2 regions of the Janibacter cremeus genome follow, and region 2 is predicted to be linked to the other one. Evidence: predicted binding sites of a transcription regulator. Region 2 holds the regulator's gene; the other holds the start of a gene.

Region 1 (17,117 bases), 1.6 Mb from region 2:
CGCCGACGAGCTGGGCCGGGCACTCGCGGCAGCCGACACGACCGCGCTCGCCGACCTCGACCCGACCACCTGCGACCGGCTGTGGATGCGCGGGCGCCCGGCGCTGCAGGTCCTCGCCGGCGCCTTCACCGGTGAGCGGGTGCACGGCGAGGTGCTCGCGGAGGAGTCCCCCTTCGGAGTCCAGTATCTCCTCGCCCGCTGGAGCGGGAAATAGCATGAGCGCGTGACCGGGACCCGACAGCTGCACAACATCGGACGGCGCCGCGCCTACCTCATCTGGGCGACCGCGCTCGCCGTCTACGTGCTCGCCGTCTTCCACCGCACCTCCCTCGGCGTCGCCGGGCTCCTCGCGGCGGAGCGCTTCGACATCAGCGGCAGCCAGCTGGCGACCTTCACCGTCCTGCAGCTCGCCGTCTACGCGGGGATGCAGATCCCGGTCGGCGTGCTGCTCGACCGCTTCGGGTCCAAGGCACTGATCATCAGCGGACTCGTGGCGATGACCGCGGGACAGCTCTGGTTCGCCACGGCCGACAGCTTCGCGATGGGTCTGGGCGCGCGGGCCCTCATCGGTGCCGGCGACGCGATGGTCTTCACCTCCGTGCTGCGGCTGATCGCGCTGTGGTTCCTCGTGCGGCAGGCGCCGGTCATCACCCAGCTCACCGGGATGATCGGTCAGATGGGTGCCGTCGCCGCGGCCATCCCGCTCAGCGCCGCACTGCACGCGTGGGGCTGGACGATGACCTATGCGACGGCCGGCTTCCTCGGCGTCGTGGGCATTCTCGGCATCTTCCTCGTCGTCAAGGACTCGCCCTACGAGCGCGGCGCCGTCGAGAAGATCAAGATTCGCGCCCTGCGCGACAGCCTCGGGCAGGTGTGGCGTGACCCGGGGACGCGGCTGGGGTTCTCCGTGCACTTCACCACGCAGTTCGCCCCGACCGTCTTCGCGCTGCTGTGGGGCTTCCCATTCCTCGTCGCCGGGCAGGGCCTGACGCCGGGGCAGGCCTCGGCGCTGCTGACGTGGATGACCTTTGTCGCGCTCTTCGCTGGGCCGACGATCGGCCGCTGGACCGGGCGCCACCCCTACTACCGCTCGCTGATGGCCCTGGTGGTCGTCGGCGCCATCTCCCTGGTCTGGGCGATCGTGCTCGCCCTGCCGGACCGGTCACCGTTCTGGCTGCTGATCGTCCTCGTCTCGGTCACCGCGGTCGGCGGCCCGGGGTCGATGATCGCCTTCGACCTGGCCCGCAGCTTCCACCGCAGCGAGCGCTACGGGCGGGCCTCCGGGATGGTCAACATGGGCGGCTTCATCGCCTCGCTGACGACGATGGCTCTCGTGGGGGTCATCCTCGACCAGATCGCGCCGGGCGGTCCGGAGACGTACACGCTCGACGACTTCCGGATCGCGATGAGCTCACAGTTCCTGCTGTGGGGCTTCGGTGCGTGGATGATCTGGCGCTACCGGCGGCACAGCCTGCGTCGGGTGGCACGCGTGCCCGGCGCGTTCGAGGCGCTGCGCGGTGGCTCGACCCTCCTGCCGGGCATCTCGCGCGACCCGGACGACGACTGACCCGGGAGCCAGCAGCAGTACGTATCGTCCGCAGCACCTCGAGCTACTGCAGGCGATACGAACTGCTGCCTGCAGTAGCTCGTAGCGGGGGCGTCAGAGCGAGGCGAGCAGCTGCCGGGAGATGACCAGGCGCTGGATCTGGTTGGTGCCCTCGAAGATCTGGGTCACCTTCGCCTCGCGGAAGTACCGCTCGACGGGGAAGTCCTCGGTGAACCCCGCGCCGCCGAGGACCTGGATCGCGTCCGTCGTCACCCGCATCGACGCATCGGTCGCGACGAGCTTGGCGACGGCGGCCTCCTTGCCGAAGGCGCGCCCGGCATCACGCAGCCGCGCGGCGTGCAGGTAGGTCGCGCGGGCACTCGTGACCGCGGCCTCCATGTCCGCCAGGAGGAAGGCCAGGCCCTGGTTGCTCGCGATGCTCCGCCCGAACTGCTCGCGCTCGGTGGCGTACTTCGCCGCGACGTCGAGCGCCGACTGGGCCAGACCGGTCGCGACGGCCGCGATGCCGAGCCGTCCCGCGTCGAGCCCCGCGAGGGCCATCGGCACCCCGCGCCCGAGGTCCCCGACGAGACGCTCGCCCGCCACGGGCACGTCCTCGAAGATCACCTCGCGCACCGTGTCGCCGTGCAGGCCCATCTTCTTCTCCGGGGCGCCGAAGGTGATGCCCTCCGCGTCGCCGGGCACGACGAAGCAGCTGACGCCGCGACCGCCGTCGTCGCTCGTGCGGGCGAAGGTCGTGTAGTAGTCGGCGTGGCCGCCGTGGGAGATCCACGCCTTGCGCCCGCGGATGCGCCAGTCGTCGCCGTCGGGGGTCGCCCGGGTGGTCATCGCCGCGATGTCGGACCCGGCGAGCGGCTCGGAGAGCGCGTAGGCGCCGAGCGTCTCCCCGGAGAGCATGTCGGGCAGCAGGGCCTCCTGCTGCTCCCGGCTGCCGAAGGTGTGCACCGCGTAGGCCGTGAGCGAGTGCACCGAGACCCCGACGGCGACCGACGCCCACGCCGAGGCGATCTCCTCGACGACCTGCAGGTAGACCTCGTACGGCTGCCCACCGCCGCCGAGCTCCTCCGGGTAGGGGAGGGAGAGCAGACCCGCCCGCCCCAGGGTGCGGAAGACCTCCCGGGGGAAGACCTCCTCGGTGGCCGCACGGGCCTCGACGTCGTCGACCTGGGGGCGCAGCGACTTGTCGCAGATCGAGCGGGTGAGCTCGATCAGGTCGTCGCCGATCTCTGTGGGCATGAGCCTGGTTGCTGGCATGCGACCCACTGTATGAGGGATGGGGGAGGGCGTGGCGAGAGTCCCTCCGGACGGGGGCCACCTCGGTTGCTCCTCCGACGCCGCCCTTGGTCTTCCGTCCACTCGGGTCCATGGTGGAGACATGACCAGATCGCGGATCGCCCTCACCACCCTCACCACGGCCTCGGTGCTCGCGGTTGCCGCGTGCGGCTCGGACGGCACCTCCGAGGATACGACGACCTCGAGCGCGACGAGCAGCTCCCAGGCCTCGCCGGCGAGCGGATCCGAGAGCGACCCCTCCGGTCCGTCCGGGGAGGTCGGTGACCTCGAGAGGGTCCTCGCTGCGATCGAGGCCGCCGTGGCCGAGGCCGGCGGTACGGCCTACGAGATCGAGGAGAGCGACGACGACGGCATCTGGGAGGTGGAAGTCGCCGAGGGGGTGCACGGCGTCGCGCTCGAGGTGAAGCCGAACCACGACGTCACCGAGCACGAGGAGTTCGGCCTCCATCCGGAGGCACGCGAGGGCCTGGACCAGGCGGAGATCGGTCTCGGCTCGGCCGTCGAGACGGCGATGTCCGAGGTCGACGGCAGCTTCGACGAGACCCGCCTGATCGAGATCGACGGCCAGCACTACTGGAAGGTCACGGTCGACACCGCGGCGACCGAGGAGGAGGACGACGACCACCAGGTCCTCGTCGACGTCACCGACGGCACGGCGACCGTCGAGAAGTGACCCCTCCACCTACCGTGGAGGGGTGAGACCTCCCTCCGCCCGCGCCACGGCGGTCACCACCGTGGCGGCGCTGACCCTGATCGCCTGCACCGGCTCCCCGGACGAAGGGGGTGACACCAGCTCGTCAACCACCACCACCTCGTCCTCGTCGTCCGAGACCACGTCCTCCTCGTCGACCACCTCGACGCCCACCGTCGCCATCGACGGCGCCTCGCAGGGACTGACCGAGGCCGTGGCGAAGAAGTACGGCTCGCAGTCGATCACCGGCGCGGCGACGACGGGCACGTGGCGGGGTGCGAAGGTCGCCGTCGTCACCTCCGAGGACGACGTCACCCTGGCCGCGCGCCCCAAGGGCGAGCAGTGGCGCGTCGTCGGCGGGTGGTGGCCCTCCATGGACGAGAAGGCCGACCTCGGCACGGGCCCGCGCCACGTCCTCCTGCTCGGCAGCGACGCGCGACCCGGCCAGACGGTCGAGCGCTCCCGCGCGGACGCGATCCAGCTGCTCGGCGTCGACGGGTCCGGCGGCGCGGGCGTCATGGGCTTCGCGCGCGACCTGTGGGTGCCCATCCCCGGGCACGGCCACGGCAAGCTCAACGCCGCGATGGTCTACGGCGGCCCGAAGGCCGAGGTCGGCGCGGTCTCGAGCCTCAGCGGCATCGACGTCGACGGCTACCTCGTCACCGGCTTCGGGGGGTTCAAGGCGATCGTCGACGAGCTGGGGCCGCTGAGCTTCGACTCCCCGGACGGCCTCGACTCGCACCTGCCCGGCGGCCAGATCCCCGAGGGCAAGAGCAAGCTGGGCCCGAACGAGGCGCTCGCGTACTCCCGGGAGCGCAAGACCCTGCCGCGCGGCGACTTCGACCGCTCCCGCCACCAGGGTCTGCTGATCCTCGCCGCCGCGATCCAGGCGCGGGTCCAGGGGCCGGACACGCTGCCGCGGGCGCTGACCGTGATCGACGAGCACGCGACCAGTGACCTCACGGCGACGCAGATGCTGCGCTTCGCGGCGAGCTTCTACAAGGTCAACCCGATGAAGGTCGGCCACGAGGTCGCCGTCGGCCCGACCGGCATGCAGTCCGGCCAGTCGATCGTGCGCCTGGGCGCGGAGTCGAGGAAGGACCTGCGCAGCTTCCGCGACGGCCGGCTGTAGCTAGTCCGCGGCGTCGGGCGGCACGGCGTGGGCCGCGTGCACCCGCACCTGGCTCGCCTTGACCGAGGCCCACACCCCGTCACCCGGGCGAAGGGGGAGTGCCGCCAGCGCCGCAGGGGTCACCTCTGCGCTCATCGGCACCGGTGTCGACAACCACACCCGGGCCCGGCCGGCGTGCGCCTCGACGCGGGAGACCCGGCCGTGCCACACATTGCGCGGGGACCCCTCGGGGTGCTCGCGGTGCAGCGAGACCGCGTCGGGGGTGAAGGTCACCCAGCACGCGCCGATGACGTCGTGCGGACCGGTCGCGATCTCCAGCGTCGAGCCGTGGAGGGACGCGAGCGCCCCGCTGCCCGGCAGCGCCTCGGCGTGGACGAGGTTGAGCCCGGCCAGGCCGGCGGTGAAGGCGCTGCGCGGGTGCTCCAGCACATGCCGCACCGGCCCGTGCTCCACGCGCTCCCCGAGGACGGTCATCGTGTCCGCGGGCCCGTCGGCGACCGTGAGCACGTCGAGCACGTCGTGGGTGACGAGCACGACGACGAGGTCCTCGCGCGCGTGCGTGACGTCGGCGAGGACGGCTCGCATGGCCGGCGTCGCCTCGACGTCGAGCGCGGCGAGGGGCTCGTCGAGCAGGAGCGCGTCCGGCTCCGCGGCGAGGGCCCGGGCGAGCGCCACCCGCGCGGCCTGGCCCCCGGACAGCTGCGAGGGCCGACGGCCGGCGAAGGCACCCATGCCGACCACCTCCAGCCAGTGGTCCGCGGTGGCGCGGGCCCCCCTTCGTCCCCGGCCGGCGCTGCGCGGGCCGAAGGCGACGTTGTCGCGCACGTCGAGGTGGGGGAAGAGCGCCGGTGACTGGCTCATCAGCCCGACCCGGCGGCGGTGCGGGGGGACGTCGTCGAGGACCCGGCCGTCGAGCACGACACGCGAGGACTCCGGTCGGGCCAGGCCGGCGATGACGGACAGGAGCGAGGTCTTGCCGCTGCCGTTGGGGCCGGTGACCGCGTGCCGGCCGGGGGGCAGGTCGAGGTCCACGGACACGCCCCGCTGCGCCCACTCGGCGCGGACCTGCAGGCTCATGCCGCCGGCTCCGGCCGGACGGTGCGTGCGTAGACCGTGCCGACGATGACGGTCGCGAGGACGACGAGCACGAGGGCGAGCGCGACGGCGGCGTCGGGGTCGCTCTCCCGCTGGAGGTAGATCTCCAGGGGTAGGGTGCGGGTGCGGCCCTGGGCGGACCCGGCGAAGGTGAGCGTCGCCCCGAACTCCCCGAGCGCACGCGCGAACGCGAGGACGCATCCCGAGACCAGTCCCGGTGCGACGAGCGGCAGGGTGACGTGGGTCAGCCGCCGCCAGGGACCGGCGCCCAGGGTGGCCGCGACCTCCTCGTGGCGACGACCCAGACCGCGCACGGCCCCCTCGAGGGAGAGCACGAGGAAGGGCAGCGCGACGAAGCTCTGCGCGAGGACGACGGCCGTGGTGCTGAAGGAGATCGACAGCCCGGCCGCCTCGAGGTGCTGGCCGATCAGGCCGCGCCGGCCGAAGGTGAAGAGCAGCGCGAGGCCGCCGACGACCGGCGGCAGCACGAGCGGCACGAGGACGAGGGCACGCAGGAGCGACTGGCCGGGCCAGCGACCGCGGGCCAGCAGGAGCGCCAGCGGGGTCCCGAGCAGCAGGGACACGACGGTGGCGGCGCTCGCCGTCCGCAGGGAGAGCAGCAGCGCGTCGATGGAGGCCTGCGTGGTCAGCAGCTCGGGGAGCCGGTCGGGCTCGACCTCGGCGACGAGACCCAGCAGCGGGACCACGACGAGGAGCACCGCTCCCGACGCGGGCAGCCACAGCCAGGCAGGTGGTCTCACGGCAGGCCGAAGCCGTGGTCGTCGAGGATCCGCTGCCCCCGGGAGCCGGTGACGGCGTCGACGAAGGCCTGCGCCTCGTCGCTCGGGGCGCTGGTGAGCACCGCGATGGGGTAGCGGTTGGGCTGCGCGTCGGCGTCCCTGATCGGGACGGTCGCGACGTCCTTGCCGGCGCCGGCCGCGTCGGTGACGTAGACCAGCCCGGCGTCGGCCTCGCCGGAGGTGACCTTGGCCAGCACGTCGGTGACCCGGGACTCCTCGCTCACCGGGGTCAGCATCACGCCGCGGGCCTCGGCGAGGTCCTCGGCCGATCGCCCGCACGGCACCTGGGGGGCGCACGTGACCACGTCGAGCGTGACGTCCTCGAGGTCGGCCAGGCCGGAGATGTCCCTGGGGTTGCCCGGCTCGGTGACGATCGTCAGCGTGTTGGTGGCGAAGACCGTCGGCTCGCCCGCGACGTCCGCCGAGACCCGCTCCATGGTCTCCTCGTCGGCGGAGGCGAAGACATCGACCTCGGCACCGTTGCTGATCTGCGCGGCGAGGTCGGAGGACCCGGCGAACTGCAGCTCGACGGTCACATGGCGGTTCTCCGCCTCGTAGTCCTCGGCGATCTCCTCGAAGGGCTCCTGCAACGACGCGGCGGCGCCGACCCGGAGGGTCTGCTCGGTGTCGGGCCCGGAGCCGCAGGCGGTGAGGACGAGGGCGGTGACGGCCAGGCCGGCGGTCATGCCGGATCTCATGCAGGTCCTCCGGCGGTGCCGATGATGACATTGGTCGACTTGATCGAGGCCACCGCGACGCTGCCGGGCTCCAGACCCAGCTCGTCGGCGGCCTCGCGGGACATGAGGGAGACGATCCGGAAGGGGCCCGCCTGCAGGCTCACCTGGGCCATCACCCCGTCGCGCTTGACCTCGGTGACGATGCCGCGCATCCGGTTGCGCGCGGACTCGTCGCGGACCGGACCGACCGACGGCGGGGCGGCGACCTCCTGGGCCAGCCGGGCGAGGCCGACCCCGTCGACGAGGGTGGCGCCCTCCCCCTTCGTCGCGGTGAGGCGACCGCCCTCGATCCACCGCCGGACCGTGTCCGGGGAGACCGCGAGGAGCTCAGCCGCCTCGGATACCCGCATCTGCGTCATGATCGGACGATATCAGCGGCATCTGCGTGACTACATTCGCAACTGCCTAAGCAGTTGCGAATGGGGGGGCGCAGGAGCCTAAGCAGTTGTGAGCGTTCAGGCGTCGGGCAGGTCCGTCGGGCCGAAGGGGGTCAGCTGCCCGATCTTCGCCGGTCGCCCGTCCCCGGAGGAGCGGCCGGTGAGGCGACGGCGCACCCAGGGGGCGGCGTGCGTGCGGGTCCACTGCGCGGTGCCCGCGAGCTGCTCCCGGCGCGGGACCGCGGGCGCCGGGGGGAGCGGCTGGTTCCAGTGCGCGTCGCTGACCGGCTGGCGCAGGGCGACCAGCGCCGCTTGCGCGACCCGGCGGTGCCCCTCGGTGCTCAGGTGGATGCGGTCGGTGGCCCACATCCGCCAGTCGCGCAGCGAGCGGATGCCCCACAGGTTGATCACGTGCGCACCCTGGCGCTGGGCGATGGTGAAGATGTTGGCGGTGTGCACCCCGTGGCGGGCCCGCAGTGTCGACAGCAGCCCGGCGTCGGCCGGGTCGGCGGGCGTGGCCATGAGGACGTCGGCGCCGGTCGCGCGGATGCGGGCCACCGCCTGCTCGAGGCGGTCGGCGACCTCGTCGAGGTCGACGCGCGGACGCAGGATGTCGTTGCCGCCGCCGACCATCGAGACCAGGTCCGGCCCCATCGCCAGCGCCTCCTCCAGCTGCGGGCCGACGACATCGTCGAGCTTGCGGCCCCGCACGGCCAGGTTGGCGTAGCGGAAGTCGCCGTCCCCGGTACGGGTGGACAGCTCCGCGGCGAGGCGGTCCGCCCAGCCGACGAACCTCCCCTCGTCGCGGGGGTCGAGGTCCGACATCCCCTCGCTGAAGGAGTCGCCGATCGCGACGTAACGGCGCCAGGGGTGTGCGGGGTGCTCGGTCACGGGAGTCTCCAATCGATCGGTGCGGCGCCCTGCCGGACGAGCAGGTCGTTGGTACGGCTGAAGGGGCGCGAGCCGAAGAACCCCTTGTACGCCGACAGGGGAGAGGGGTGCACGCTCTCGATGCACCGCTCCCGGCCCAGTGCGGGGGCCAGCCTGCGGGCATCGGCACCCCAGAGGATCGCCACGAGCGGACCGTCGCGGCCGGCGAGCACCTCGATGGCGCGGTCGGTCACGGCCTCCCAGCCCTTGCCGCGGTGGCTGCTCGGGCTGCCGGGGGTGACGGTGAGGGAGCGGTTGAGCAGCATGACGCCCTGCTCGGCCCACGGGGTGAGGTCGCCGTTGCTCGGCGGCGGGACGCCGAGGTCGTCGACGAGCTCCCGGTGGATGTTGACCAGCGACTTCGGCAGCGGGTGCACGTGCGGGGCCACGGCGAAGGACAGTCCGATCGCGTGGCCCGGCGTGGGGTAGGGGTCCTGCCCGACGACGAGGACGCGCACCTCGTCGACCGGGATGGTGAAGGCGCGCAGGATGTTCTCCCCGTCCGGCAGGTAGCCGCGGCCCTCACGGACCTCGGCGCGCAGGAAGTCGCCCATCGCGGTGATCATCCCCGCGACCGGCTCGAGGGCACTGGCCCACGACGGGTGGATCAGGTCGGACAGGTCGCGCGTGCTCACCGGGTCAACCTACCCACGCCCTGCCCATAGAGTGCTGCGCGTGCATGGATTCTCCGACGACGACACCTCACTGGACGAGCTCGAGCGCCTCATCCTCGACTACTCGGCGGAGCGGCTGCGCTACGACCCGCCACCGCTCGATCGCACGCTGACGCCGGAGCAGCTCCGGGAGGCCGCCGGCTCCACGATCACGAAGGAGGGGCTCGGCGGCCGGGCCGCGATGGGCCTCTTCGCCGACGTCCTCGCACCCGCCTGCCTGTCCGTGGACCACCCGCGCTACCTGTCCTTCATCCCGTGCGCGCCCACCGAGGCCGCGGCGATGTTCGACCTCGTCGTCGGCGCGAGCTCGATCTACGGCGGCTCCTGGCTCGAGGGGTCCGGCGCCGTCTACGCCGAGAACCAGGCCCTGCGGTGGATCTGCGACCTCGTCGGCCTGCCCGAGGGTGCCGGCGGCGCCTTCGTCCCCGGCGGTACGATCGGCAACCTCTCCGCGCTCGTCGCCGCGCGCGGCCGGGCCCGTCACGAGGCGGCGACGGGGGAGCGTCCCTTCCGCGTCGCGACGACCAGCGGGGCGCACAGCTCGATCGCGTCCGCGTGCGAGGTCATGGACGCCGAGCTGACGCCCGTCGAGCCGGACGAGCGCGGGCGCCTGACCGGGCCCCGGCTGCGCGAGGTGCTGCTCGAGCACGGCCCGGAGAGCTACTTCGCCGTCGTCGCCACGGCGGGCACGACGAACTTCGGCATCGTCGACGACCTCGCCTCGGTGGCCGAGGTCTGCCGCGAGTTCGGCATCTGGTTCCACGTCGACGGCGCCTACGGCGGTGCCGGCCTGGCCGTTCCCTCGGTGCGCCACCTCTACGAGGGGATCGAGCACTGCGACTCCTTCATCGTCGACCCGCACAAGTGGCTGTTCGCCCCCTTCGACTGCTGTGCGCTGGTCTACCGCGAGCCCGGCTACGCCCGCGCCGCCCACACGCAGAAGGCCGGCTACCTCGACGTGCTCACCGGCACCTCGGACTGGAACCCGACCGACTACTCCGTCGGCCTGACCCGGCGCGCGCGGGGGCTGCCCTTCTGGTTCTCCCTGGCGACGCACGGCACGCAGGCCTACACGAGTGCGGTGGAGCGGACCCTGGACGTCGCGGCCTTCGCCGAGGAGGAGATCGCCCGGCGGGAGGACCTCGAGCTCGTCGGCGAGCGCAGCCTGTCCGTCGTCGTCTTCCGCCGGCTGGGCTGGTCGGCCGCCGACTACCAGGCCTGGTCGGACCGGATCCTCGACGAGGAGTTCGCCTTCGTCGTCCCGACGACGCACGCCGGTGAGACGCTGGCGCGCTTCGCGATCGTCAACCCGCAGACGACCCCCGAGGACATCACCGCCATCCTCGACTCGATGGCCTGAGCGACGCGAGGTGTCCGGGCGCAGGCCGTGCCCCGGGCCGAGGGGGGTGGTGGGCCCGGGGCACGGCGGTATCGGAGTGGGTCGGCGCAGTCAGCGCCTCACCGCATCGAGGCGTTGCCGCCTCACCGCATCGACGCGTAGCCGCGGCAGGAGTTGCCGGGACGCTCCTCGCCGAGCTCGTCCTTGAACCCGCGCGAGACGTACTGGCCGTAGCTCTGCACGCCGCGGCCGAGCCAGTCGTCGTCGAGCTCCGGTGCCGGGTTGTTCTCGATCTCGTCCGGGATGTCCTGGCCCGAGAACGCGCAGATCGACCCCGCGCGCTCGGGGGCGGGCGTGGACCCGCCGTTGCCGGTGTACTCACCGGCCGATGCTGCGCCGGAGCCGCCGAATACCAGAGCGACGGTCGCCACGCCGCCGAGGATCAACCTCTTCATGACATTGCCTTCCCCTGAAAAGCGCCCTCCCCCTCGAGCCCCCGGGACGCACAGCGCCCATGCGCCGTTGACCGGGAATTTACTCTTTACTTACTGTTTCGTGGTGACTTTGCGCCGAACGGTCACGCGGTGTGGCGGATGGGGCCCCTGGGAGGCGAGTGGCCTCGTGGGGTGCGGCGTCCAGCCGACACGCCGAGGTAATGACAGGCCTGTGATTCGGTCGGTACGCTGCACTGCGTGAACCCCGCCAACCAGGCCAATCAGTCCAGCCAGCCGACCCCCTCGGTCCCGCTCACGGACCGTGACCGCGAGATCCTGGCCTTCGAGCGTCAGTGGTGGAAGTACGCCGGCTCCAAGGAGCAGGCGATCAAGGAGCTGTTCGACATGAGCTCCACGCGGTACTACCAGGTGCTCAACGGCCTGATCAACAACCCGGCCGCCCTCTCCGAGGACCCGATGCTCATCAAGCGGCTGCGTCGCCTGCGCGACCAGCGCCAGCGCACCCGCAGCGCGCGGCGCCTGGGGTTCGAGGTCTGAGCCCTCGGGGTCTGCCACGATGAGGGCGTGAGCCTGCGAATCGTCCGGGCCGGGCCCGAGGACGCCTTCATCGTCGCCGCACTGTCGCTGCAGTTCGCGATCGCGGTCGACGGGTCGCGCGAGGACGGCTACCTCGACCGGGCAGCAGAGCACTGGCTGCGCCACCGCGAGCAGCTGCCGACGTGGATCGCCGAGCTCGCGGGCAGCCACGCCGGCTACCTGCAGGCGACCCTCCCGCCCGAGTCCACCTGGCCGGGCCAGCCGATCGGGACCCGCGGTCGGCTGTGGATCCACGCCTTGTACGTCGCGGCCGACCAGCGCCGCCGTGGGGTCGGCGCCGCACTGCTCGGCGCCTGCGAGAGCTGGACGAAGGGGGCCGGGGTCGGCGTCATCCGGCTGCGGTGCGACCTCGGCGCCGAGGAGTTCTACGACGCAGTCGGCTACGCCCCTGCTGCCGAGGTCCGCCAGAAGCGGCTGCGCCCCCCTTCGCCCTGACCGGTGGCGGGCCGGTGCGCGGGGTGCCGGGCGTTTGCACTCTCGGGTGGAGAGTGCCAATAATGGCCCTTAGCACTCTCCCCGTGAGAGTGACAGTCCTGACCGGTCAGGTGAGGGACGGGACCACACGGTGACGTGAGCCGCGTGGGAGCGTCCCGTCCGTCGCGGGCACCCCCGGTCGCACCCTTCGATTCGCGTGGAGGAACCACCCGAATGGCAAAGCTCATTGCTTTCGACGAGGAGGCCCGTCGCGGCCTCGAGCGGGGAATGAACACCCTCGCCGATGCCGTCAAGGTCACCCTCGGTCCCAAGGGCCGCAATGTCGTCCTGGAGAAGAAGTGGGGAGCCCCCACGATCACCAACGACGGCGTGTCCATCGCCAAGGAAATCGAGCTCGACGACCCGTACGAGAAGATCGGCGCCGAGCTCGTCAAGGAAGTTGCCAAGAAGACCGACGACGTCGCCGGTGACGGCACGACGACGGCCACCGTCCTCGCCCAGGCCCTCGTCAAGGAGGGTCTGCGCAACGTGGCGGCGGGCGCCAACCCGATGGCCCTCAAGCGCGGCATCGAGAAGGCCACCTCGGCCGTCTCGGAGGAGCTGCTCGTGATGGCCAAGGAGATCGAGACCAAGGAGCAGATCGCTGCCACGGCCTCCATCTCCGCCGCTGACCAGGAGATCGGCGCCAAGATCGCCGAGGCCATGGACAAGGTCGGCAAGGAAGGCGTCATCACCGTCGAGGAGAGCAACACCTTCGGGCTCGAGCTCGAGCTCACCGAGGGCATGCGCTTCGACAAGGGCTACATCTCCGGCTACTTCGTCACCGACACCGAGCGCATGGAGACGGTGCTCGAGGACCCCTACGTCCTCATCGCCAACTCCAAGATCGGCAACGTCAAGGAGCTCCTCCCGATCCTGGAGAAGGTCATGCAGTCGGGCAAGCCGCTGATGATCATCGCCGAGGACCTCGAGGGTGAGGCGCTGTCCACCCTCGTGGTCAACAAGCTCAAGGGCACCTTCAAGTCCGTCGCCGTCAAGGCCCCGGGCTTCGGCGACCGCCGCAAGGCCATGCTCGCCGACATCGCCATCCTCACCGGTGGCCAGGTCATCTCCGAGGAGGTCGGCCTCTCCCTCGAGACCGCCGAGCTCGACCTGCTCGGTCGCGCCCGCAAGGTCGTCGTCACCAAGGACGAGACGACCATCGTCGAGGGCGCCGGTGACCAGGAGCAGATCAACGGCCGCGTCAACCAGATCAAGGCCGAGATCGAGAACTCCGACTCGGACTACGACCGCGAGAAGCTCCAGGAGCGCCTCGCCAAGCTCGCCGGTGGCGTCGCCGTCATCCGTGCGGGTGCGGCCACCGAGGTCGAGCTCAAGGAGCGCAAGCACCGCATCGAGGACGCGGTGCGCAACGCCAAGGCCGCCGTCGAGGAGGGCATCGTCGCCGGTGGTGGCGTCGCGCTCCTGCAGGCGACCAAGGTGGCCTTCGAGAAGCTGCAGCTCGAGGGTGACGAGGCCACCGGCGCGAACATCCTGCGCGTCGCGGCCGAGGCCCCGCTGAAGCAGATCGCGGTCAACGCCGGCCTCAATGGTGGCGTCGTCGCGGAGAAGGTCGGCAACCTGCCGGCCGGCGAGGGCCTCAACGCGGCCACCGGCGAGTACGTCGACATGATCGCCCTGGGCATCATCGACCCCGCCAAGGTGACCCGCAGCGCGCTGCAGAACGCCTCGTCCATCGCGGCGCTCTTCCTCACCACCGAGGCGGTCATCGCCGACAAGCCCGAGAAGTCGGCACCGGCCATGCCCGGTGGCGACGACATGGGCATGGGCGGCATGGGCTTCTGATCCCAGGTCTCCACGCGTGACGGCGAAGGGCGGTTCTCCCACGGGGGAACCGCCCTTCGCCGTCCCCGGTGCCATCTCACAGGAATCTGGACCATGATGGGCGCGATGTCTGCTCACAACTCCCCCCTTCTCCTGGGCCCCCTGCTGCGCTTCGTCGGGGAGCACAAGGCGACGATCTGGGTCGAGACCACCCACGCCGCCCGCGTCGAGGTGCACATCGGCGAGCGCTCCTGGTCGGCGGCGACCTTCGTCGTCGAGGACCACCACTACGCGCTCGTCATGGTCACCGACCTCGAGCCCGGGCAGGAGTACGAGTACCGGGTCACCGTCGACGCCGAGCCGGTGTGGCCGCTGGCCGACTCCCCCTTCCCGCCCTCGACCATCGCGACGCTGCAGCACCACCGCCCCACCCGGCTGGCCTTCGGCTCCTGCCGCACGAGCGTGCCGCACGACGAGGAGTACCACCGCAGCCACGGCGTCGACGCGCTGCGGACCGTCGCGCTGGCCCTGGCGAAGGGGGAGGCGACCCGCCCGGACGCCCTCGCCCTGCTCGGTGACCAGGTCTACGCCGACGAGACCAGTCCCGCGATGCTCGACTTCATCTCCTCCCGGCGCGACATCAGCCAGGCGCCCTACGAGGAGATCAAGGACTACGCCGAGTACGCGCACCTCTACCGCCTGGCGTGGAGCGAGCCGGCGATCCGGTGGGTGCTCTCGATCCTGCCCAGCGCGATGATCTTCGACGACCACGACATCCGCGACGACTGGAACACCTCGTGGTCGTGGCACCAGCAGATGAACCGCACGTCGTGGTGGCACGAGCGTCTCGTGGCCGGCCTGGCCTCGTACTGGGTCTACCAGCACATCGGCAACCTCGCGCCGGAGGAGCTGGCGAAGGACGAGGTCTGGCGGCTCGTCGGGGACAGGACGGACGCGGTCCCGGGCGATGTCGACATCACCGAGGAGCTGCGCCTGCTCGCCGCCCGGGTCGACGACGACCCGATGACCTACCGGTGGAGCTACACCCGCGCCCTGGGTGACTCGCGCCTGATCGTCCTCGACTCGCGTGCCGCCCGGGTGCTCGAGCCCGACCGGCGCTCCATGCTCGACGACGACGAGCTGGCCTGGTTCGACCAGCAGCTGACCGGCGGTGTGGAGCACCTCTTCATCGGGACGTCCGTGCCCTACCTGCTGCCGCCGGGCCTGCACGACACCGAGGCGATCAGCGAGTCCCTCGCGCGGCCGGACCGCAGCGTGCTGGTGCGCCGGACGACCGAGGCGGTGCGCCAGGTCGTCGACCTGGAGCACTGGGCCGCCTTCCAGTCCGGCTTCCAGGAGGTCTTCGACCTCGTGCTGTCGGTGGCGAAGGGGGAGCGCGGCCCCGCCCCGAGGACGATCACCTTCCTCTCCGGGGACGTGCACCACTCCTACATCGCCGAGGTCGTCGACCCCGGCGCCGAGGGGGAGGGCGTACGCAGCCGGATCATCCAGGCGGTGTGCAGCCCGATCCGCAACCCCATGCCGCGCGGCGTGCGGATGCTCATGTCGCAGATGGCCAAGAGCCTGGTGCGACCGATGCGGTGGTTGGCTCGTCGCACGTCGGGGGTCGAGGCCCCGCCCCACCGGTGGGAGCTGACTGCCGGGCCGTGGTTCGACAACAACCTCGCCCTGGCGGAGGTCGACGACGACGGGCAGGGGCTGCAGCTGAGCTGGTTCACCGGTGACCTCGTCGAGGGTCGCGACCCGGTCCTGCGCATGGTCTCCTGCGTCCGGGTGGACGGGGCGGCCCGACCCGTCGGCTCCCGTCACCCGCAGGAGACGGCCGGGGGGTGACCCCAGTGACCGCGTGCGCGCCCGACCCATAGATTTGGGCGCGACACACGGACATCACCAGGGGAGTACCGCCATGAGCACGCAGGTCGCGGCGAGCACGCACGCACTACGCAAGGTCTTCGGCAGGGGCGAGGCCGCGGTCGTCGCGGTCGACGGGATCGACCTCGACATCGGCGCCGGGCAGTTCACGGCCATCATGGGCCCGTCGGGCTCGGGCAAGTCGACGTTGATGCACTGCCTCGCCGGGCTGGACGAGGTCACCGACGGGCAGGTGCGCATCGGCGGCACCGACCTGACGCGGCTGAAGGAGCGGGCCCTCACCCGGCTGCGCCGCGACCGCGTCGGCTTCGTCTTCCAGGCCTTCAACCTCATCCCGACGCTCACGGCGAAGGAGAACATCCTCCTGCCGCTCGCGATCGCCGGTCGACGGCCCGACGAGGAGTGGTTCGATCTGGTCATCCGCACCGTCGGCCTGGAGGACCGCCTCTCCCACCGGCCGAGCGAGCTCTCCGGTGGCCAGCAGCAGCGCGTCGCCTGTGCCCGCGCCCTGGTGTCGAAGCCCGCGATCATCTTCGCCGACGAGCCGACCGGCAATCTCGATTCCACGTCCGGTGCCGAGGTGCTGGGCTTCCTGCGGCGCTGCGTGGACGAGTTCGACCAGACGATCGTCATGGTCACCCACGACGCCGTTGCGGCGGCGCACACCGACCGGGTGCTCTTCCTCGCGGACGGCCGGATCGTCGACGAGCTGTGGGAGCCGGACCGTGAGCTCGTCCTCGAGCGCATGCTCGCGCTGAGCGACGGATCCCACTGATGCTGAAGGCGAGCATGAAGAGTCTGCTGGCGCGCAAGGCGCGCCTGCTCATGTCGGCGATGGCGATCATCCTCGGCGCGGCCTTCGTCGCCGGGTCGCTCGTCTTCACCGACACCCTCGAGCGGACCTTCGACGGGATCTTCGCCGGCACGGTCGGTGACGTCGTCGTCCAGCCCCGGCAGGTGGACGAGTTCGGTGGCTCCACCGGTGCCACGCTGACGGCCGAGGAGGTCGCCGCCCTGGCCGACCTGCCCGGAGCCGCGCGCGCCGACGGCAACGTCGAGGCGATGGGCGTCTTCTTCGTCGGCGAGAACGGCAACGTCGTCGGTGGCCAGGGCGCCCCCGCGATGGCCTTCAACTACAACGAGGCGCCCAACCAGTTCGGCGAGCCGCCGATCACGCTCACCTCGGGCCGGGCCCCGACGAGCGAGGGCGAGGTCGCGGTCGACGAGCTCACCCTCGAGCAGTCCGGGTACGAGGTCGGCGACGAGATCACGCTCGTC
Region 2 (12,148 bases):
CCATCGGCGGCTACCGCGAGCCCCGGCCGATGGTCTTCTCCGGTCTCTACCCGATGGACGGCAGCGACTACCCGACGCTGCGCGACGCGCTGGACAAGCTCAAGCTCAACGACGCCGCCCTGGTCTACGAGCCGGAGACGTCCGCCGCGCTCGGCTTCGGCTTCCGCTGCGGCTTCCTCGGGCTGCTGCACCTCGAGATCGTGCGCGAGCGCCTCGAGCGCGAGTTCAACCTCGACCTCATCTCCACCCAGCCCAACGTCGTCTACCAGGTGACGATGGACGACGGGACCGAGGTCGAGGTGACCAACCCGAGCGAGTTCCCCTACGGCAAGGTCGCCGAGGTGCGCGAGCCGATCGTCAAGGCCACGATCCTCGCCCCGAGCGAGTTCATCGGCCCGATCATGGAGCTGTGCCAGGGCAAGCGCGGCCAGCTCGGCGGCATGGACTACCTGTCCGAGGAGCGCGTCGAGATGCGCTACACGCTGCCGCTCGCCGAGATCGTCTTCGACTTCTTCGACCAGCTGAAGTCCCGCACCCGTGGCTACGCCTCGCTGGAGTACCAGGAGGCCGGCGAGCAGTCGGCCGACCTGGTCAAGGTCGACATCCTCCTCCAAGGCGACGGCGTCGACGCCTTCAGCGCCGTCGTCCACAAGGACAAGGCCTACGCCTACGGCACGATGATGGCCGGCAAGCTCAGGGAGCTCATCCCGCGGCAGCAGTTCGAGGTGCCGATCCAGGCCGCCATCGGCTCGCGGATCATCGCGCGCGAGACCATCCGCGCCATCCGCAAGGACGTGCTCGCCAAGTGCTACGGCGGTGACATCTCCCGCAAGCGCAAGCTGCTCGAGAAGCAGAAGGAGGGCAAGAAGCGGATGAAGAACATCGGCACCGTCGAGGTCCCGCAGGAAGCCTTCATCGCCGCGCTCTCCTCCGACGCCGGCGCCGTGGAGAAGGCCAAGAAGTAGTCCCCGGGGGTGTCGCGGTGGACGACGGTCTCCGTAGGGTGGCCGGATGGACGCCGACATCCACTTCTACTTCGACCCCGTCTGTCCCTTCTGCTGGCTGACCAGCAAGTGGGTGCGGATGGTGCGCGACCAGCGTGACCTGACCGTGGACTGGCGGTTCATCTCGCTGCGCCTGCTCAATGCCGGGGTCGACTACGACGCACAGTTCCCGCCCGAGTACGAGGCGGGCCACACCGCCGGACTGCGGCTCCTGCGGGTGGCCGCCCGGACCCGGGCAGAGCACGGGCCCGAGGCCGTGGATGCCCTGTACGCCGCGCTGGGCCACCACATCTTCGACACCGAGCCCACCGCCACGGCGGACGACTCCAGTGGGGAGCAGCGGGGGACTGCTGCCTTCGTCGAGCCCGTCCTCGAGGCAGCGGGTCTGCCCACGCAGCTCGCTCGAGCGCTGGAGGAGGACTCCTGGGACACGCAGATCCGGGCCGAGACCGACGAGGCGCTCTCCCTCACCGGCAAGGACGTCGGCACACCGATCCTGCACTTCCGGCCCCCGGACGGCACCGCCTTCTTCGGGCCGGTGATCAGCCGGCTCCCGGACGAGGAGTCCGCCCTCGAGCTGTGGGACCACGTCGTCGGGCTGGCCGGCTTCCCCGGGTTCGCCGAGCTCAAGCGCAGCCTGCGGGAACGACCGCAGCTGGTCGGCTTCGGCGTCGAACCCGGTGCGGTCGGTGTGGAGGAGGACTGGCACGGTGGCAGCCGACGCCAGCACAAGTGAGGAGCCGGACATGAGCGAGAGCACGCGAGGGTTCAGCCACCGCGAGTCCATCAGGGTCGCCGAGCGGCCGGAGGTGGTCTACGACGTGGTCTCCGACGTCACCCGCACGGGCGAGTGGAGTCCGATCTGCACCGCCTGCTGGTGGGACGACCCCCAGCAGGCAGGGCAGGTCGGTGCGTGGTTCACCGGGCACAACGAGCAGCCGGGGCGCACCTGGGAGACCCGCTCCCGGGTGGTGGCAGCCGATCGGGGCCGCGAGTTCGCCTGGGTCATCGGCGACGGGTTCGTCAGGTGGGGCTTCCTCATGGCACCGCTGGGCGAGGACACCGAGCTGACCGAGACCTGGGAGTTCCTGCCGCGCGGGCTGGCGATGTTCCGCGACAAGTACGGCGAGCGTGCCGAGACGGAGATCGCGACGCGGACGGAGCAGGCCCACACGGGCATCCCGCAGACGCTCGCGGCGATCAAGCGCATCGTCGAGGGGCAGTCGGCGCGCCTGCGGTCCTGACCGTCGCCGGTCCGGAGCGGGCGACGTCGTGCGACGTGATCGACGCGACGCCGGCGGTACGACCCCGGTGCCTCCTTGCGGGCCTAGGGTGCCCACGTGGCACAGCAGACATTCACCCTGTACAGGCTCATCTCCCGGCTCCCGCGAGGCAAGGCGATCTTCTCGCTGCTCTACAGCAGGAAGGCGCCCTACTTCGCGACCGTGCGCCCGAAGGTGCGTGAGGTCCGGGAGAACTACGCCGAGCTGTCCATCGCCAACCGCAAGGCGGTGCACAACCACATCGGCACCCTGCACGCGATCGCCGTGTGCAACGGTCTCGAGGCCGCGATGGGGCTGCTCGCCGAGGCCACCTGTCCCTCCGACCAGCGGTGGCTGCCGCGTGGCCTGCGGGTGGAGTATCTCGCGAAGTCGACCACCGACCTGCTGTGCATCGCCGAGACCGACCCGGCCGACTGGGCCGCCACCCCCGGCGACATCGACATCCGCGTCAAGGCGGTGCGCACCGACGGCGTGGTCGCCGTCCGGGGCGTCATCCCGGTCTACGTGTCGATGAAGCCGACGACGGACTGATCGGTCAGCCGAGGAGTCGCGCGCGCAGCAGGTCCAGCCGGTCCTCGTCCCACCCCTGCTGCCGCAGCCACCCGGTCGCGCCACCGTGCTCGTCCTCGAGCGTGCGCAGGATCATCTCCATCGTCTCCGGGCGCGGGGTCTGCTCGTCGAGCGAGCGCCCCTGCAGGCCCCACTTGTACGGCTCGACGTCGATGAGCCGGTCGATGATCTGGCGGATCCGCTCGCCGCTGGCCGCGTAGTCGGCGATGATCTCCTCGTCGGGTACGCCGGCGACCGACAGCGCCATCGCCGTGACCGTCCCGGTGCGGTCCTTGCCCGCGGCGCAGTGCACGACGGCGCCCCCTCGGCTTCCCGCGATGATGCCGAGCGCCCCCGAGACGGAGTCCGGCCGCTGGTGGAGGTAGCCCAGGTAGTGCCGCGTCCAGAACCCAGGGGTGCCGCGGTCCGGGTCGCCGTGCGAGAGCACCAGGGCGTCCCTGCCGGTGTCGGCGTCGCTCGGGGCCGCGCCCGGATGGCGCCCCTCGTCGATGAAGCTGAGGTGGTGGTGCGCCAACGACGTCTCGGTCAGGGGCCCGGGCCCGGTGAGGTCGCGCTCGACGTCGGTGCGCAGGTCGATGATGTCGGTGACGCCCACCTCGTCGACGAGCCGAGCCACGTCCTGGGGGGTGAGGTCCTGGAGGTTGTCGCTGCGCACGAGCCGGCCCTCGCGTGTCCGGCCGCCGTGGAGGGTGGGCAGCCCTCCGAGGTCGCGCATGTTGACGACACCATCGAGCTCGATCCAGCGGGTCATGGTGCTCACGGTAGCCAGCCGCCCCGGCAGTGGGCGAGCGGTGTCCGGCGGGTGCGAGGATGGAGCGGTGCCTGCCCCGCCCGATGGAGACGAGGCGCCGCGCGACGGTGCCCTGCCCGCCGCCGCCCGTGACGCAGTCGGGCAGCGGCCATTCGGGATCTACCTGCACGTTCCCTTCTGGATGGTGCGGTGCGGCTACTGCGACTTCAACACGTATACGGCGACCGAGCTCGGTCCGGTCGGCGGGGCGAAGGGGGCGAGCGTCGCCACGTTCGTCGACGCGGCGATCACCGAGCTCGACCTCGCCCAGCGTGTCCTGGGGGAGGCGCCTGCCGTGTCCACCGTCTTCGTCGGTGGTGGCACCCCGACGCTCCTGCCCGCGCAGGACCTCGTGCGCTTCCTCGCCGCCGTCCGCGAGCGCTGGGGGCTGGCCGACGACGTCGAGGTGACCACCGAGGCCAACCCCGACTCGGTGGACGTCGACTCCCTTCGTGTCCTCGCCGACGGCGGGTTCACCCGGGTCAGCCTGGGGATGCAGTCGGCCGTGCCCGGCGTCCTGGCCACGCTGGACCGCACCCACGACCCCGCGAACGTCGCCAGGGCCGTCGCGGCCGCCCGTGAGGTGGGCCTCGCGGTGAGCCTGGACCTCATCTACGGCACGCCGGGGGAGACCCTCGAGCAGTGGCGCACGTCGCTCGAGACGGCGATCGCGCTCGAGCCCGACCACCTGTCCGCGTACGCCCTCACCGTCGAGGAGGGGACGAAGCTCGCGGCCCGCGTCCGTCGGGGCGAGCTGCCCCGGCCCACGGACGACGACGAGGCGGACAAGTACGAGCTCGCCGACGAGCTGCTCGCCGACGCGGGGTTCGACTGGTACGAGATCAGCAACTGGTCGCGCACACCGCAGGGCCGGTGCCGGCACAACGAGGCCTACTGGCGCAGCGACGACTGGTGGGGGATCGGCCCCGGCGCACACAGCCACGTCGGCGGGGTGCGGTGGTGGAACGTCAAGCACCCCGCCGCCTGGGCGCAGCGCCTCGCCGAGGGGTCCCCGGCCGCCGCGCGGGAGGTCCTCACCGCGGAGCAGCGCAGCGACGAGGAGATCCTGCTGTGGGTCCGGCTGCGCGAGGGCCTGCCGACCGAGCGGCTGGCGCCGGAGGGGCGAAGGGCGGTGGCCGGCCTGGTCGCCGACGGCCTCGTCGACGGTCGGGCGGCGATCGGGGGCCGAGTCGTGCTCACCCGACGGGGCCGACTGCTCACCGACACCGTGGTGCACCACCTCATCGCCGGGAGCCCCGACCCGGTGGCGGTGGAGGCGATCCATGACTGAGTCGCCTGCCGCGGTGCCGGAGATCATCCGGCTGCTCGACCTGCTCGGTGTGCTCGCCAACGGCCTGCTCGGGGGCGCCGTCGCCCGCCGGTTCAACCTCGACCCGGTCGGATTCGCCGTCCTGGCGATTGTCTCCGCCCTCGGCGGCGGCGCGATCCGCGACGTGCTGCTCAGCCTCCAGCCCATCGCCCTGACCGACCTGGACTACCTCACGGTCGCCCTCGTCGCCGCCGGCATCGCCTTCCTCGTCCCCCTCGAGGGGCGACGCTGGCGCCAGCTCTTCCCCTGGGTCGACGCGATCGCTCTGGGCACCTGGGCCGTCGTCGGCACGCAGAAGGCGATGCTGTACGACATCCACTGGCTGCCGGCGATCCTGCTGGGCGTGCTCACCGCCTGCGGTGGCGGTGCCGTGCGCGACATGATGCTCGGGCGCGTGCCGGTGATCCTGCAGCAGTCCGAGCTCTACGCGAGCGCCGCCTTCGTCGCGGGCGCGGTCTTCGTCCTGCTCGAGGTCGTCGTCCCCGGCACGGGCGCCTCGCTCATCGCCGTCGCCGTGGGTGGCGGCATCTGCCTGCTCGCACGCAAGCGGGGCTGGCGGCTGCCGACCGAGCCCCGGTGGATCGCGGTGCGTCCCAAGGAGTGAGCGCCCGGACGACCGGGGTGTCCTCGCGCCGGGACGATGGACGACGATGGGTGGGACCCCCTTCCCCCATCCCCAGGAGCTGCTCATGAGCGCCACCCGCACCGCCGTCGTCACCGGAGCCGCCCGCGGCATCGGTCGCGCCGTCGCCCACCGACTGGCCACCGACGGTCACCACGTCGCCGTGCTCGACCTCGACGAGTCCGCCTGCCAGGTCGTCGCCGACGAGATCACCGAGGGTGGTGGCACCGCCCTCGCCGTGGGCGTCGACGTGTCGGACCCCGAGCAGGTCGAGGCCGGCGTGGCCCGGGTCGCCGAGGAGCTCGGCGCGCCGACGCTCCTGGTCAACAACGCCGGCATCATCCGGGACAACATGCTCTTCAAGATGCCCGTCGAGGACTGGGACGCCGTGATGGCGGTGCACCTGCGCGGAGCCTTCCTCATGACCAAGGCCTGCCAGGCGCACATGACGCAGGAGAAGTACGGCCGCATCGTCAACCTCTCCTCGACGTCGGCACTCGGCAACCGCGGCCAGGTCAACTACTCGGCGGCAAAGGCCGGCATGCAGGGCTTCACCAAGACCCTGGCCATCGAGCTGGGCAAGTTCGGCGTCACGGCCAACGCCATCGCCCCCGGGTTCATCCAGACCGACATGACCGCTGCCACCGCGGAGCGCATCGGGGTGCCCTTCGAGGACTTCCTCGCGCACGCCGCCAAGGAGACCCCGGTCCAGCGGGTCGGGCAGCCGGAGGACATCGCCGCGACGGCGTCCTTCCTGCTGTCCGAGGAGGCCGGCTTCGTCTCCGGCCAGGTCATCTACGTCGCGGGTGGCCCGCGCGACTGACCACGAACCGCAGCTGCTCAGGCTCCTGCGGCCCTGGGCTCGCAACTGCTTGGGCGCCTGCGAAGTCCGGGCCTCGCTCTTCGCAACTGCTTGGGCTCCTGCGGTTACTCGGCGGTGACGAAGTCGATCAGCTCCTCGACCCGGCCGAGCAGGGCCGGTTCGAGGTCGGCGTAGCTGCGCACGGTGCCCAGGATCTGCTTCCAGGCGCGGGCGATGTCGGCCTGGGAGTCGTGCGCCCAGCCCAGGTGCGCGCAGATCCCGCGCTTCCACTCCACGGAGCGCGGGATCTGCGGCCAGGTCGTCATGCCGAGGCGCTGCGGGCGCACCGACTGCCAGACGTCGACGTAGGGGTGGCCGACGACGAGGACGTGCTCGGGAGCCACCGCGTTGGCCTTCTCGACGATCCGGGACTCCTTCGTGCCGGGCACGAGGTGGTCGACGAGCACGCCCATCCGGCGCCCGGGACCGGGGGAGAAGTCCCTGATGACCGCGGCGAGGTCGTCGACACCGTCGAGCATCTCCACGACGACCCCCTCGATGCGCAGGTCGTGGCCCCACACCTTCTCGACGAGCTCGGCGTCGTGGCGGCCCTCGACGAAGATCCGCGACCCGCGGGCGACCCGCGCCTTCGCGTCACGTACGGCGACGGACCCGCTGGCCGTGCGCGAGGCGGCCTGCTCGGCCTGGGCCAGGGCCGCACGCTGCGCCGCCCGGGGCGCGGTGAGCGCCACGGGCCGGCCGTCCTGCAGGAAGCCCGCACCCAGCGGGAAGGCACGCACCTTGCCGCGGCGGTCCTCGAGGTGGACGACGTGGACGCCCCCGGCCTTCTCCACCGCGACCACCGCGCCGACCCAGCCGGTCTCGACGTCCTCCACGACGGTGCCGTGGGTCGCCTCGATGGGGCGCGAGGTGGGGCGGGCGAGGCGGCCGTGGGAGCGCCAGTCACCGGAGAGCACGTCATTGCCGTATCGGTCGTTCACGAGGACCGACGCTAGGCCGCGCGGGGCCTCCGCGACGGCAGGGCACGCCGGATTCCGGGGAATGCGCCGATCAGTCGTAGACTTGGCACTCAGGTGGACCGAGTGCCAAGGCGGTGCGGTCATGATGTGTCGTGAAGGAGGACTCCATGAGTGACGAGCGGCGGATGGCCGTGCTCAGCGCCATCGTGGAGGACTACGTGCAGACGTCGGAGCCCGTCGGCTCGCGGGCGCTGCTCGACCGGCACCGGCTCAACGTGTCGGCGGCGACCGTGCGCAACGACATGGCCGCACTCGAGGACGCGGGCCTCATCGTCGCCCCGCACACGTCCGCCGGCCGGATCCCCACGGATGCCGGGTACCGCCTCTTCGTCGACCGGCTGCAGGCCATCCGGCCGATGTCGCGGGGCGAGCGGGCTGCCATCACCGACTACCTCGAGGGCGCCGACGAGCTCGACGCCGTCCTGGACCGCACGGTGCGCCTGCTGTCGACGTTGACCCGCCAGGTCGCCGTCGTGCAGTACCCGTCCCTGACCCGCAGCACCGTCAAGCACATCGAGCTGGTGCCGATGAACGACACCCGGCTGATGGTGGTCGTCATCATGGGCACCGGCCGGGTCGAGCAGCGGGTCGTGCCGACCGGGGTCGACTACACCGACGGCCCCGGCCTCGATGCGTTGTCCCGGGCGCGTGCCCGGATCAACGCCGCGACCCGCGACCGGCGCCTCACCGAGGCGCTCGAGGCGCTCGGCACCCTCCACGACGAGGACACCGACACCGAGGACGCGCTCACCGCCGGTGTGCTGGCGGCGCTCGGCGATGCCCTCGCCGAGGAGCGCGAGACCAAGGTCGCCCTCGCGGGGACGGCCAACCTCGCCCGCAGCTCCAGCGACTTCCCGATGACGCTGGAGCCCGTCCTGGACGCCCTGGAGCAGCACGTCGTGCTGCTGAAGCTGCTCAGCGTCGAGGCCGGCCAGGACGAGGCGGGTGTCTCCGTGCGCATCGGCTCGGAGAACCCCGTGAGCGGCCTGCACACGACCTCGCTGGTCACCTCGGGCTATGGCTCGGGCGACGAGCAGGTCGGTACCGTCGGGGTGCTCGGCCCGACGCGCATGGACTACCCGGCGACGATGGCGCAGGTGCGCGCTGTCGCCACCTACCTCTCGCGGATCATGGACACCTGACCGGCGTCCGTCCGCACCGACAGACCAGACCCACGACCTACGAGGACGTCACGCGTGAACGACTACTACGAGGACCTCGGCGTCAGCCGCGAGGCCAGCCCAGAGGAGATCAAGCGGGCCTACCGCAAGCTCGCCCGCACCCTGCACCCGGACGTGAACCCGGGGGAGGACGCCGAGGAGAGGTTCAAGCGCGTCTCCCAGGCGTACGACGTGCTCTCCGACGAGACCAAGCGCCGCCAGTACGACATGGGCGGGGACCCCTACGGCGGGGCGCACGACGGCTTCGGCGCGGGCTTCAGCTTCAGCGACATCATGGAGCAGTTCTTCGGCGCCCAGGCCGGCGGCGGCGGCCGGGGGCCGCGCTCCCGGCGCTCGCGCGGCCAGGACGGCCTCGTCGGGCTGGAGGTCGACCTGGCGACCGCCGTCTTCGGCGGCCAGGAGGACCTGACCATCGACACCGCCACCGCGTGCGCGGCGTGCGACGGCGACGGCGCCCAGCCGGGCACCGGTCGGCGCACCTGTGACACCTGCGCCGGTCGCGGCGAGATCCAGCAGGTGCAGCGCTCCTTCCTCGGCCAGGTCATGACCAGCCGTCCGTGCCCCACCTGCCAGGGCTTCGGCGAGGTCATCCCCAGCCCGTGCCACGAGTGCTCCGGCCAGGGCCGCGTGCGCAGCCGCCGCACGATGACGGTCAAGATCCCCGCCGGCGTCGACTCCGGCACCCGCATCCACCTCTCCGGCGAAGGGGAGGTCGGTCCCGGGGGTGGGCCGGCCGGCGATCTCTTCGTCGAGCTGCGGGTCGCCGACCACGACACCTTCACCCGCCGCGGCGACGACCTGCACGCGTCCGTGCCGGTGCCGATGACGGCTGCCGCGCTCGGCGTCGACATGAGCTTCATGACCTTCGACGGGGAGCAGGAGATCACCATCAAGCGGGGCACGCAGCCGGGTGACACCATCATCCTGCCCGGTCTGGGCGTGACCCACCTGCGTCACGAGGGCCGGGGTGACCTGATCATCCACGTCGACGTGCGGACACCGACGCGGCTGGACGCCGACCAGGAGGACCTGCTGCGTCGGCTCGCGAGCGTGCGCGACGAGGAGCAGCCCGACGGCCAGCTCGACGACGTGGACGCCGGCTTCGTCGGCCGGTTGCGCTCGGCCTTCAAGCGCTGACCCGCACGCCCACCGACCGGTGACCGCACCCCTCTTCCTCGTCGACCCCGGGACCCTCGACGGGCTCGGGCCCGACGACGTCGTCGAGCTCACCGGGGCCGAGGCGCACCACGCCGCGACGGTCGTGCGGTTGCGGGCCGGCGAGGAGGTCCTCGTCGCCGACCGCGGCGGAGCGCGTGTGCACTGCGTCGCCGCGTCGGTGGCCGCCGGTCTCGTCTCGCTGCGCGTGACGGGACGGGCCGACGAGCCGGCCCCCTCCCTTCGCCTCACGCTCGTGCAGGCCCTCGCCAAGGACGGCCGTGACGAGGACGCCGTCGAGGCCGTGACCGAGCTCGGGATCGACGGGGTCGTGCCCTGGCAGGCGGATCGCTCGATCGTGCGGTGGAAGGGCCCGAAGGTCGACAAGGGCCTGCGCAAGTGGGCCAACGTCATCGAGCGCGCCGCCAAGCAGTCCCGGCGCGGGCGCTGGCCCGACCTCGGTGACCTCGTCACCACCCCCTCGCTCGCCGAGCGGTGCGCGCAGGAGGGGGTCACCCCCTTCGTCCTGCACGAGGAGGCGAGCACCCCGCTGGCGACCGTGGAGCTGCCCGACGCCGGGGAGGTCCTCCTCGTCGTCGGGCCCGAAGGGGGCATCTCGCCGCAGGAGGTCGACCGCCTCGTCGAGGCGGGGGCGGTGCCCGTCCGGCTCGGCAGCACGGTCCTGCGCGCCTCGAGCGCCGGTCCGGCGGCGGTCGCCGTCATCAGCACCCGCACCCGGTGGAGGTAGGTGGGGTACATGGCTAGGGTCACTGCAAACGCCCCGGTAGCGAATGGAGCAGCGGACCCGATGACGGCCAGACGCCCCGCCATGAAGAACCAGTTCTTCGAGTGGCACGGCGGTACCGACGAGGACCACGCGGTGCTCGCGGGCTGGGCTGCGGCCACACCTGAGGACATGGGCCCGGTGCTGGCCCGATTCCGCGGTGGTGTCCACGCGCGGTTGTGGGCGAAGGGAGCACTGCTCGCCCTCGACCTGGGCCTGGCCCTGGGGCTCCTGCGGGCCATGGTCGGTCCCGGCGAGGACCTGACACGTGACGTCGTCGCCATCTTCGTCGGCGCCGCCGTGCTCGTCGGGGGTGCGCTGCTCTCCCTCCTGCTGGCCGCGCGCCGCCGCCGGCACGACGTCCACCGCGGTGGGGTCGTGCTGCGGGCCACCGCCGACGCACCGGCCGCGGTCGTGCCGTGGTCGAGCGTCGACCCCGGCCGGGTCTTCGTCGCCCCCACCACGGCCACGGCCACGCGCTGGCTCGCGGCCCGCGTGCAGCGCGCTGTCCGACCCGCGGCGGCCGTCATCAACGGGTCGGTCCGCGGGCCCGGCGGGTCCGACGACCCGGATGGGACGAACGCCGTGCTGCGCCACCGCCCGGGCACCGGCGACGGCCCCTTCGGCTGGTGGCAGATCGGGGTCGCCGACCCCGTGTCCGTGCTCGTGGCCATGGAGTCGGCGATGGTGGCCGAGGGCTACCCCGCCGCAGGCATGGCCAGCAGGGCGCTCTTTCGCGAGACGACCCTGCGGGCGATGGGGCGCGACGCGGCCACCGAGCTCGACCGGGCCCTGGCCGACCCCGTCGTCGGGGCCACGCCGGACGGTGACTGACGCCGGCGACCGGGTCCGGCGCTCGTGGTCGATCCGCCGTCCCGCGTAGACTGGGACGCACGATGCCTCGACCAGACCAACCCGACCTGCGCGCCCTCGACTCGATCCGCGACGACCCGCGACGTGACGACAGCCGTTCGCCCACGGTGCAGCAGACGATCGTCCTGCCCGAGAACGTGCCCATGGTGAGCCTCCTGGGGCCGACCGACGAGCTGCTGCGGACGATGGAGCGGTCCTTCCCCAAGACCGAGATCCTCGTGCGCGGCAACGAGTTCCGCCTGCGCGGGCCGGAGGACGACCTCGACGTCATCGACCGGCTCCTCGAGGAGCTCATGGAGGTCCTCGAGGCCGGCCAGCCGCTGGGCCGCGACGCGGTCGAACGCTCGATCACGATGCTGCGGGGCCGCACCCGCGAGCGTCCCGCCGACGTGCTGACGACCAACATCGTCTCCAACCGCGGTCGCACGATCCGTCCCAAGACCCTCGGGCAGAAGCACTACGTGGACGCCATCGGTGACAACACGGTGATCTTCGGCATCGGCCCGGCCGGCACCGGCAAGACCTACCTGGCGATGGCCAAGGCGGTCGCGGCCCTGCAGGCCAAGGAGGTCAACCGCATCATCCTCACCCGGCCGGCCGTGGAGGCGGGGGAGAAGCTCGGCTTCCTCCCCGGCACGTTGGGCGACAAGATCGACCCCTACCTGCGCCCGCTCTACGACGCCCTGCACGACATGCTCGACCCGGAGTCGATCC

Evidence for each region. The regulator HrcA, encoded in region 2, represses chaperone genes, less so after heat shock. The targets are predictions, from matches to a motif close to TTNGCACTCGNNNNNNNCGAGTGCNAA.
Region 1: groL (chaperonin GroEL) is a predicted target of HrcA. The motif match lies at 12,192-12,218, and genes of this name have one in related genera.

The regions. Positions count from the first base shown of each region.
Region 1 is NZ_CP115184.1:2,990,119-3,007,235, forward strand. Features, by position in the region: gene O9K63_RS14290 (hypothetical protein) at 1-214, shown strand, start outside; gene O9K63_RS14295 (MFS transporter) at 224-1,567, shown strand; gene O9K63_RS14300 (acyl-CoA dehydrogenase family protein) at 1,661-2,821, opposite strand; gene O9K63_RS14305 (hypothetical protein) at 2,943-3,533, shown strand; gene O9K63_RS14310 (LCP family protein) at 3,556-4,683, shown strand; gene O9K63_RS14315 (sulfate/molybdate ABC transporter ATP-binding protein) at 4,684-5,760, opposite strand; gene O9K63_RS14320 (ABC transporter permease) at 5,757-6,539, opposite strand; gene modA (molybdate ABC transporter substrate-binding protein) at 6,536-7,276, opposite strand; gene O9K63_RS14330 (TOBE domain-containing protein) at 7,273-7,674, opposite strand; gene O9K63_RS14335 (SGNH/GDSL hydrolase family protein) at 7,771-8,583, opposite strand; gene O9K63_RS14340 (uracil-DNA glycosylase) at 8,580-9,257, opposite strand; gene O9K63_RS14345 (pyridoxal phosphate-dependent decarboxylase family protein) at 9,298-10,656, shown strand; gene O9K63_RS14350 (hypothetical protein) at 10,779-11,090, opposite strand; gene O9K63_RS14355 (DUF3263 domain-containing protein) at 11,328-11,627, shown strand; gene O9K63_RS14360 (GNAT family N-acetyltransferase) at 11,655-12,122, shown strand; gene groL (chaperonin GroEL) at 12,336-13,967, shown strand; gene O9K63_RS14370 (alkaline phosphatase D family protein) at 14,073-15,800, shown strand; gene O9K63_RS14375 (ABC transporter ATP-binding protein) at 15,874-16,614, shown strand; gene O9K63_RS14380 (ABC transporter permease) at 16,629-17,117, shown strand, end outside.
Region 2 is NZ_CP115184.1:1,345,672-1,357,819, reverse strand. Features, by position in the region: gene lepA (translation elongation factor 4) at 1-965, shown strand, start outside; gene O9K63_RS06280 (DsbA family protein) at 1,012-1,740, shown strand; gene O9K63_RS06275 (SRPBCC family protein) at 1,751-2,248, shown strand; gene O9K63_RS06270 (hotdog fold domain-containing protein) at 2,345-2,818, shown strand; gene O9K63_RS06265 (tyrosine-protein phosphatase) at 2,823-3,608, opposite strand; gene hemW (radical SAM family heme chaperone HemW) at 3,676-4,938, shown strand; gene O9K63_RS06255 (trimeric intracellular cation channel family protein) at 4,931-5,581, shown strand; gene fabG (3-oxoacyl-ACP reductase FabG) at 5,667-6,422, shown strand; gene O9K63_RS06245 (DUF3097 domain-containing protein) at 6,527-7,402, opposite strand; gene hrcA (heat-inducible transcriptional repressor HrcA) at 7,549-8,583, shown strand; gene dnaJ (molecular chaperone DnaJ) at 8,638-9,759, shown strand; gene O9K63_RS06230 (16S rRNA (uracil(1498)-N(3))-methyltransferase) at 9,779-10,525, shown strand; gene O9K63_RS06225 (hypothetical protein) at 10,586-11,395, shown strand; gene O9K63_RS06220 (PhoH family protein) at 11,458-12,148, shown strand, end outside.